Regions from separate parts of the Rothia sp. HMSC065C12 genome, predicted to be linked through region 1. Evidence: predicted binding sites of a transcription regulator. Region 1 holds the regulator's gene; the other holds the start of a gene.
What was found. The regulator LexA, encoded in region 1, represses DNA repair genes until DNA is damaged. The targets are predictions, from matches to a motif close to TCGAACANNTGTTCGA.
Positions count from the first base shown of each region.

Region 2: a site for LexA is predicted at 3,525-3,540, ahead of ruvA (Holliday junction branch migration protein RuvA). Genes of this name have one in related genera too.

Region 1 covers NZ_KV807670.1:270,151-275,104, forward strand. The annotation lists gene HMPREF2836_RS01290 (ATP-dependent DNA helicase) at 1-2,041, shown strand, start outside; gene lexA (transcriptional repressor LexA) at 2,192-2,866, opposite strand; gene HMPREF2836_RS09060 (LysM peptidoglycan-binding domain-containing protein) at 3,684-4,322, shown strand; gene HMPREF2836_RS01305 (type 1 glutamine amidotransferase family protein) at 4,442-4,954, shown strand, end outside.
Region 2 covers NZ_KV807678.1:373,564-378,517, forward strand. The annotation lists gene secD (protein translocase subunit SecD) at 1-739, opposite strand, end outside; gene yajC (preprotein translocase subunit YajC) at 839-1,198, opposite strand; gene ruvB (Holliday junction branch migration DNA helicase RuvB) at 1,607-2,593, opposite strand; gene ruvA (Holliday junction branch migration protein RuvA) at 2,765-3,385, opposite strand; gene ruvC (crossover junction endodeoxyribonuclease RuvC) at 3,616-4,305, opposite strand; gene HMPREF2836_RS05885 (YebC/PmpR family DNA-binding transcriptional regulator) at 4,543-4,954, opposite strand, start outside.

The DNA.
Region 1 (4,954 bases):
AAACGCCCCGGGAACTGCACCCGAACCGGCAACCGACGGCACCCGATTTACCGGGCAGGAGCTTGAGACCCTGCCCGGTGCGAAGGACGCCCTGACCCTGCTGGATGAGGCGGTTGCCGCCACTGGCGGTCAGAATCGTGCCGGTCAGCGCACCATGGCGGCGCATGTGGCGCAGGCTCTTGAACTGCAGCGTCACCTGCTGGTCCAGGCGGGTACCGGTACCGGTAAGTCCCTGGGCTACCTGGTTCCTGCCCTGGCGCGGGTGGGGGAGTCGGACCAGCCGATTGTGGTTGCGACGGCGACCCTTGCCCTGCAGGCGCAGATCGTGAACCGCGATATTCCGCGTCTTCTACAAGCGCTGGAGCCGCGCCCTGAATCGCAGGCGCAGGTGGCTCTGCTCAAGGGCCGCAATAACTACCTCTGCCTGCACAAGCTGGAGGGCGGCTACCCGGAAGACGAGCCGGATGCTCTCTTTGACATGCCTTCTTCGACCTCCCGCGTGGGTGAGGAAGTGGTGCGCCTGCGCGAGTGGGCCGACCGCACGGAGACCGGCGACCGTGACGAGCTGAAGCCCGGCGTCTCTGACCGCGCATGGGCTCAGGTATCGGTGAGCGCCGCCGAGTGTCTGGGCCGCCGCTGCCCGCTGGTGGAAGAGTGCTTTAGCGAGATGGCGCGTAGCCGTGCCGCTGAAGCTGATATCGTCATCACGAACCACGCCCTGCTGGCGATTAACGCTTTCGAGGGCATGAAGGTTCTGCCCGAACATGAGACGGTCATTATTGATGAGGCTCATGAGCTGGTGGACCGCGTGACCGGTGCCGTGTCTGGTTCTTTGACGGTTGCGATGGTTCGCCGTGCGGCGCGTAGCGTAAAGAAGCATTCGAAGGCTGATTCCGGCGCACTGGAAATGGCTGCCGGCACCTTGGAGACCGCGTTCGAGGGTCTTGCCGAAGGCCTGCTGAAGGGCCTGGACGGTCGCCTTTTGACTGCTATTTCTGCGGTCAATGATGCCGCCCGCACCGCCCTGTCCGATACCAAACCGGACGGTCAGGACGTTGACGCCGGCCTGCAGATGGCGCGCTCGCGTGTCTCTGAGGTACACGATATGAGTAGCCGCATCCTGGAGGCTTCGGGCGAGCAGGACGTGCTGTGGATTTCTCGTCAGGGTGGTTGGGAGAACGGCCGCTATGTGGCTGCTTCCGATACCGACCCGGCGACCCTGAACATCGCCCCCTTGAGCGTCGGTTTGCAGCTACGTGACGGTCTGTTCGCTGACCGCACCGTGATTCTGACGAGTGCGACCCTGACAGTGGGTGACTCTTTTGACGTTGCCGCCGGTGCCCTGGGACTGCAGGGTGAGGGCGCGCCGCGCTGGACGAGCATCGACGTAGGTTCGCCTTTCGACTACCGCAAGCAGGGCATCATGTACGTCGCCGGGGATTTGAAACCTCCGGGATTCGGTGTGCATGAAGGTCAGCTGGAGCGTCTGCGTGAGCTGTGCGAGGCGTCGGAAGGCGGTGCCCTGGGCCTGTTCTCCTCGAAGCGTGCCGCCGAGCGTGCCGCCGAATACATGCGTGAGCACAGCGACCTGAACATTCTTCTGCAGGGCGAGTCTTCGCTCAAGGCTCTGGTGGAAGAGTTCAGCGAGGACGTCGATTCGTGCCTGTTCGGCACGATGAGCCTGTGGCAGGGCGTGGACGTTCCCGGTGACTCTTGCCGCCTGGTGGTGATGGACCGCATCCCGTTCCCCCGCCCGGATGACCCGATTGCGCAGGCTCGTACGGAGGCAGTGAACCGTCACCGCGGTAACGGCTTTATGGCGGTTTCTGCTCACCACGCGGCGATTCGTATGGCGCAGGGCGCCGGTCGCCTAATCCGTTCGGTGTCTGACCGCGGCGTGGTGGCTGTGCTGGATTCTCGTGTAGCAACCAAGCGTTACGGCGGTTTCTTGATGAAGGCTATGCCGCCGATGTGGTCGACCCAGAATAAGGCAGCCGTAATTGGCGCGCTGGCTCGTCTTTCGGCGAGTATTGAGCGTTAGCTCGGGTGGATTCCATTCCTGGCTGCACCGCACCTTCCGCTTTGGAAATATAGAAATCACCCTGGTGACACGTGAACATTCACGTGTCACCGGGGTGATTTTTATATAGAGCTAAAAGCCTAGCGGTTATGTCTCTAGAGACTGCATCTTTTAGAGACTACGCAGCACGGAGACGACCTTACCCATGACGGTTGCGCGGTCGCCCATAATCGGCTCGTAGTTGGAGTTGCGCGGCATGAGCCAGGTGTGGCCGTCGACCTGACGGAACACCTTCACGGTTGCTTCATCGTCGAGCAGAGCAGCAACGATATCGCCGTTGTCCGCGGTGTGCTGCTCGCGGACAACCACCCAGTCGCCGTCGCAGATTGCGGCGTCAATCATGGAATCGCCCTTGACCTTGAGCATGAACAGCTTGCCGTTACCGACCAACTGGCGGGGCAGGGCGAGCACATCCTCCACGGACTGCTCGGCAGTGATGGGACCGCCCGCTGCAATTCGTCCAACCAGGGGAACGGGTACGAGGTCCTCATCGCCAACTTCGAAGTTCGGCAGCTCGGGCAGGGACGAGGAGGAGCTACCGTGGATGCCGACGCCGTTCTCATCCAGCACCTCAATGGCGCGGGGGAGCTTGGGATCGCGGCGAATATAGCCCATAGTCTCGAGGCGACCAAGCTGGTGAGTGACCGAGGATAGGGACGCAAGACCCACCATGTCACCAATCTGGCGCATGGACGGCGGGTAACCCTTTTGTTCAATCTCGGTGCGGATCGCGTCAAGAATCTTCTGCTGGCGCGCGGTCAGCGCCGGACGGGGTGCTGTTGCCATTTCTTTTCCTTCGGTCTGTACTCCGACCTTGTATCCCGGTCGGGGCACGGATGGGTGCTTCACACGTTTTCTGATGGTGTCCTAAAAATTTTTTGGTTCTGCCGAAATGGGTCTTATCTCGTCAGGGGGTGGAGGAATTCTATCCGTGCCGAAGCGATACCGAAGCGATACACAGGCAACGAGTATGCGCCTCCGCCCTATAAAACTCAGCCAGCAGCACCTGCATTCGATACAGAACCAAGCTGTAACGGGTACAGAAACCTGCTGTGAGTAGGACTCATCAGGAGCGTGTGGAACGTCTCTTGACACCAGTGTAGAACACTGCACCGAAAAACTCAAACAAATATTCTAGATTTTTTCTTCGAAACTCGAAGAAATTTTTAGCACATCTCTGCTAGACTTTAGAACAAGAGTTCGTATATACTCTTGAATCTCTCCTGAAATTCGGGATTTGCGGGCGAATGTTCGAAAAATATTCGAAGATTCGACCCGGAGTCTTCCGGGAGACGAGAGCGAATGAGTGTTCGAATGTATTCGAATCCTCTGCCTCTCTCTTCGCATGATCTACCTCGGATGCTCTAGGAAGCATCTGGCGAAGAGAGAGCGCGGGGGATGGGGGGCTCAAAACTGGGGTACCCAAATCAACCCGGTGCATCCGAATGCTCTGACCTAACTACTAGGGACTAGCTACCCAATAGTTATCGCCTAACAATCACCACTCCATAGTTATCACTCAACTAGGACCTCCGAGCGGGTATCGCTCGGCATTGCTAGACCCGCGGGGCAACCCCGGGCGAGCTGAGAGAAAGGAACCACAATGACTACTGCAGCACCTATTGCTTCTCACGGCACTTCTGCACACCTTCCGGCAGGTTTGGTGGTACTTCACCCCGCCCGCACAGCGTCCGCCAGCACCGTGTCCGCCAGCACCGTGCAGGGGCGTTCTCGTGTGCCTGCGTCTTCGCAGTCTGTTCGCTCTTCTCGTGCGGCTCATGCACCCCGTCCCGCGCAGGAGGCTCAGCCCGCTCACGCTCCCGCCGTTTCTACCCCTGTTGTTTCTACTCAGGCATCTTCTGCGGCTCAGGCGCCTAGTGCGAAGAGTGTTCTTCTGGCTAAGGGCGGCGAGCTTCTGCGCTCGGTTCCCGGTTCTATTCGTCGTCTTGGCACTGTGCGCGGTTTTCTGAAGGGCCTGCCTCTGCTGACCTTGGCGGCACTGATTGTGCTCGGCGCTATTAGCTTCTTTGGCCCGGCGGCTTCTGCCTCCGTGGAGAACGCTTCGGTGACTCGAACCGTCATTGTGGTCAAGCACGGCGAGACCCTGTGGGATATTGCTCAGGCGGTGAATCCGCAAGGTGACACCCGTGATACTGTGGTTCGTATTATGGAGTTGAACTCGTTGACCAGCACCTCTGTTGATGCCGGTCAGCGTCTGGAAATCCCTCAGACTCAGCGCTAAGTACGGACCCGTGTGTGGTTGGCTTCTGCATGAGGTTGATGTCTTGACTCCGAATCCTTCATCTCTCAAGCTAGAGCGCTTGAGCCGAATTCTTGAGCCTATGAAATAGGAGCGCACCGATGCCTGTTCCCGTTGAACCCACACTCACCGAAATTGAATCTGCACAGGAAACTGAATCTGTACAGAATGCTCAGACTGCTCGTCCTGTGGTTGCTGTTTTGGGGGAACCCGGAACTCGTGGCGCCTTGGTGAAGCTTCTTCAGGATGCGGGGGCGGACGTGATCGTAACCGCTGTGCCCGATCAGCTGCGTGAGGCTGACGGCATGGTGGTTACCGGCGGTGCGAGCTCTCTTGAGGCGTACGAAGACCTGAAAGCTAAGGACGCTGAGCGTGTGATTGGCCGCCGCGTTGCCGGTGGTCGTCCGGTGCTGGTTGCCGGTGCGGCACTGAGCTGCCTCTTTGACTCTATTATGGTGGAGCATCCGCAGATGGGGCAGGTTCAGGTGCAGGGCATGGGGGAGTGGCCCGGCGAGGGCGTGGAGCTTTCTACCCGCGAGGTAACTCCCGGTGTTGCTACTTTGCGCCCGTCCGCCGATAGTACGCTGCTCAAGGATCTTGAGGGCGAGGCTCAC
Region 2 (4,954 bases), on a different contig from region 1:
CCTCATCGTTGAACTGAATGTTCACAGCCCAACGGCCCGTAGTCACGCCCTGACCGCTCGTCTCCTGCGAGTGGCTTGCGGTAGAAATATCGCTACCGCTCAGCTCCACAGGACCCAGAATGTACTTCTCCTGACCGTCAGTGGAGCACGCCACCATCGGCTTAGTCGGGTCAGCACTATCGGCATCCTCATTACGTGCCGCGGTGCAGTCCTTCGCCTCGTACTGCTTGTACAGCTCCGGAGTAATCCAGTTGCGGTCCGAACCGTCAGTCGGCTCCGCAGACGGCTTGGGCAGCTTATCGTCCGCAGTGCGGGCATCCTCAGCCACCGCAGTACCGGCACCAGAAAGCAGCACCGGGCGGAACGTCATATTTGCAGACGCCTGAATCAGCTGACGAGTCTCAGCGCTAATCGTTCCGGGAACCGAAACAACCACGTTATTGCCCGAGCCGAAGGAGGTGGTAACCTCCGCCTCCGAAACGCCGGCACCATCAACGCGCTGACGAATAATCTCAACCGCCTGGTTCAACTGCTCCTGGGAGACGTTCTCATCCGAAGAGCCATTGACCTTCGGAGAAAGAATCATCTGAGTACCACCCGAAAGGTCCAGGGCGAGCTTCGGTGCCCAAGAACCTCCCGCGTAGGTGGTGCCGAAAATACCGGCAGCCATAACAACCATGAGCAGGACCATCGAGAGGAGCGCCCCTCGCGCGGCTGCAAGCGGTGAACGCTTAGCCATAATGTTCCTTCTTCGTGTGAATAGTATTGAGTGTTCTACAGATTCCGTAACGCGAAAACCCGACGCCGCTCACTGGGCGCCGGGCTCATACGCGCTGAATTACTTAGCAGTATCAGAAGAGGTATCGGAAGCGGGAGCTTCGGATGCGGTAGCCTCGTACACGTCCTCGGTCAGGGGCGCTGCGGGGGCTTCCTCCTCAACGACGGCCATAATCGCGTTCAGTGCCAGGGTGATAACAACACCGTCCGCAATCTGAAGCTGCAGCTTGTTGTTCTCAAGGTCAGTGCTGACAACGGTGCCGTAGATGCCGGAACCAGTCATCACCTGGGTGCCGGGGACGAGAGACTGCTGCATTGCGCGCAGTTCCTCCATCTGCTTACGCTGACGCTTCTGGGCGGAGAACATCATCCATGCCAGCAGCGCCATCATGGCGATCATAATCAGGAGGTTAAAATCCATGGTCTCACTTTCACATCCGCACCCGTGCCGCTCACCGCGAGGGTTGAGCGTACCAGAAGGTGTGGAATCGTAGATACAGTACGTATCCATCCTACGCGAGAGCATGAGCTTTAGCGCCCCGAACCAGCGTTTTTGTGAGGTTAACCTGAGTTTTGGACTCTCTCGGCGTAATTTTATGTCGCCGGTAAAGACCAGCAGAGCCCGGCAGAGCCCATTGGAACCCGACAGCGCCTGCAGAACCGGTAGAAGAGCTACCGCGCCCGCGCAGAAGAGCTACCGCGCCCGCGCAGAAGAGCTGCCGCGCCTGCAGAAAAGCTACCGGGGCGCAGAGAAGCCCGCGGGAGGCTGATACCTCCCACGGGCTACTACTGTGTTATCAACTGATGCGGCCCTAAAGCTGATACGGATCTAGAGCTGAATCTCCGGGGCCTCCAAGCCGAGGTGCTCCCACGCCGCGGGCAGAGCCACACGACCGCGCGGAGTGCGACCAATCAGGCCCTCACGCACCAGGTACGGCTCGGCAACCGTCTCCACGGTCTCCGTCTCTTCACCCACCGCAATGGCGAGGGTGGACAGACCCACCGGGCCGCCGCCGAACTTGTGAATCAGCGCCTCCAGCACGGCGCGGTCCAGGCGGTCCAGGCCGCGCGAATCCACCTCGTACATGTCCAGCGCGGTTGCGGCATCGGTCGCGTTAATGCGGTCCACGCCGTTCACCAGCGCCCAGTCACGCACACGACGTAGCAGGCGGTTCGCAATACGCGGCGTGCCGCGGGAACGACCGGCAATCTCCGTGAAACCCTCGGAGGTAATCTGCATATCCATCAGACCCGCACTACGGCGAAGCACCAGCTCCAACTCCTCCACCGAGTAGAACTCCAGGTGGCCGGTAAAGCCGAAACGATCACGCAGAGGACCGGGCAGCAGACCCGCGCGAGTCGTCGCACCCACCAGGGTGAACTGCGGCAGCTCCAGCGGAATGGAGGTCGCACCCGCACCCTTACCGACCACAATGTCCACACGGAAATCTTCCATCGCCATGTAGAGCATTTCCTCAGCCGGGCGGCTCATACGGTGAATCTCATCCAGGAACAAAACCTCACCGGGGGTCAGCGAGGACAGAATCGCCGCCAAATCACCCGAATGCTGAATCGCCGGGCCCGAGGTGATGCGCAGCGGCGCCTCCATCTCTGCCGCAATAATCATCGCGAGAGTGGTCTTACCCAGACCGGGAGGGCCCGACAGCAGCACATGGTCGGCGCTACGGCCGCGCATCTTCGAAGCCTCCAGCACCAGGGACAGCTGCTGACGCACACGGCGCTGACCCACAAAGTCATCCAGGGACTTAGGGCGCAGTGCCGCCTCAATCATCTTCTCTTCAGGCTCTTCTTCCATCGCCACCAGGCGCTGGGCGGGAGCTGAAGACGCCTGAGTGCCGGGCACCTGACCGGGAAAATACCCGCCGGAAACCAGGGACGCCGCGGGCTGCGGCTCATAGGGATTCTGGCTCATAGAATTCTTCTTTCACAAAAGTTTGAGTGGGATACGTCGAACAGGGTGCGCCGTTTAGTGGCGGCTCACCGTGTTCTGAGTACCCAAGGAGGCGAGCACACCGCGCAGAGCCACACCCACCGGCTCAGTCTCTGCGGCAGGGTTGTGCTGCACGTAAGCGTCAATAGCGGCGGAAGCGTCCTTCTCGCTCCAGCCCAGGGAGGTGAGAGCGTCAAGCACCTGCGGCTTCCAGACAATGCCCTGGCTCAGCGGCAGCTCATCGGTCTGGCCATCGCTCAGAATCAGCTTGCCGGCAAGCTCCAGCACAATACGGCGGGCACCCTTCGGGCCAATACCGGGAACCTTCGTGAACGCCTTATCGTCACCGGTCGCCACGGCGCGCTCCACCTCAGCGGCAGTGTGAACACTCAACACCGCCAGAGCAATACGCGGACCAATACCGGAAACCGAAAGCATCATATCGAACACTTCACGCTCGGCAGGCTCCGAAAAACCGTACAGAGTCATCGACTCTTCACGCACAATCATGGTGGTCAGCACGGTAGCTTCCTCACCAGTGCGCAGCTTGGAGAGAGTACGCGCAGTAGCGTACACGAGCATGCCGAAACCGTTCACGTTAATCACCGCATGATCAAGGCCCACCTGAGCCACACGACCGGTCAGGGATGCAATCATTTCTCTCCACCTTTCAACACCGCGCCCCGAATCAGGCTCGCGGCAGTGTGAGGGCACCGGGAACTCCGGCACCCACAGAACGCACTCCCCCAATTCGACGGGGAGACACTACAAGTATATTAGAATATTTCTTCTGAAATCAAGTATATATTCGAACTTCTTAGCGAATACATGCGAGCCAGCAGGAGGCGGCACACAAGCCCACGAAGGCATCTCTAGCGGCGGCACCTCTAGCGGCGAGCGCGCGCCTCCGCCTCCATCCAGGCACGCTGCGCCGGAGTCAACGACCCGCCACGAGGCGCCTGCGCCGGGCGTGAACCCTGGTGAGTCTGCGTCTGGGCCGCCATGTTGATACCCGAACCAATGCCGCCGCCACGCCAGCCGTGACAGATCGCAATCGCTAGGGCATCAGCAGCATCGGCGGGCTTCGGCATGGAATCCAGCCCCAAAATGCGGGTCACCATGCGACCCACGGACGCCTTATCGGCCCGGCCGCTACCGGTCACCGCCGCCTTCACCTCCGAGGGGGTATGGAAGAACACCGGCACGCCGCGCATTGCCGCCGCAGAAATCACCGCACCCGAAGCGTGCGCCGTACCAATCACCGTGTTCACCTGCTCCTGAGCGAAGATACGCTCAATCGCCAGGGCATCCGGCTTATAGGTGTCGAGCCAGTGGGAGGCGGCATTGAAAATCCAGAGAATACGCTGGTCCAGAGACTCCGCCGGGATCGTGCCGGCAACACCCACGTTCACGAAGTGCGCCTTACGGTCGGCGGTCATATCAAGCATGGAGAAGCCGCAGCGGGTCAGGCCCGGGTCAACACCCATGATGCGGGTTGCACCCGGCACACGCTCCACGGCAGCGGCAGTACGGTTTTCACGCATGCTATCGCGTGCGGCAGGTTGAGCGGCGGCCATCATCTCCCCTTTCGACAAACTCCCTATAGAATCTCTAGATTCTAGCCCTTCAGAATCCTAGCACCCGGCACTGGGGCGTGCCACGAGCACGGTCATAACGAGAACAGACACCGCCCGTGAACGTCCCCAAGACGCTAAGAAGCCACTCCCCCAACCAGCCACCGCGCGGCGGCTCGGTTAAAGGAGCGGCTTCTTCAAGCATCAGATATCAGAACCTGAGTGATTACTCAGCTGTGATTACTCAGCTTCCAGCTCTGCCATAACCTCGTCAGAGACGTTAGCGTTCGAGTAGACGTTCTGAACGTCGTCGAGCTCTTCAATAGCATCTGCCAGCTTCATGAACTTCTTAGCACCCTCAGCGTCCAGGTCAACCTGCATGGTCGGGCGGAAGACCGGGTCGTCGTTGTTGTACTCCAGGCCAGCCTCGTCCAGTGCCTTACGGATCTCGGGCAGGTCGGTCGGTGCGGAAACAACGGTGAAGATATCGCTCTCGTCCAGAACCTCTTCGGCGCCTGCGTCCAGAACAGCCATCAGAACGTCGTCCTCGGTCAGACCGTCAGTCTTGGTGACCTCAGCAACGCCCTTACGCTCGAACAGGAACGCAACCGAACCCTGGTCAGCCATGGTGCCGCCGTTACGGGTCACAGCC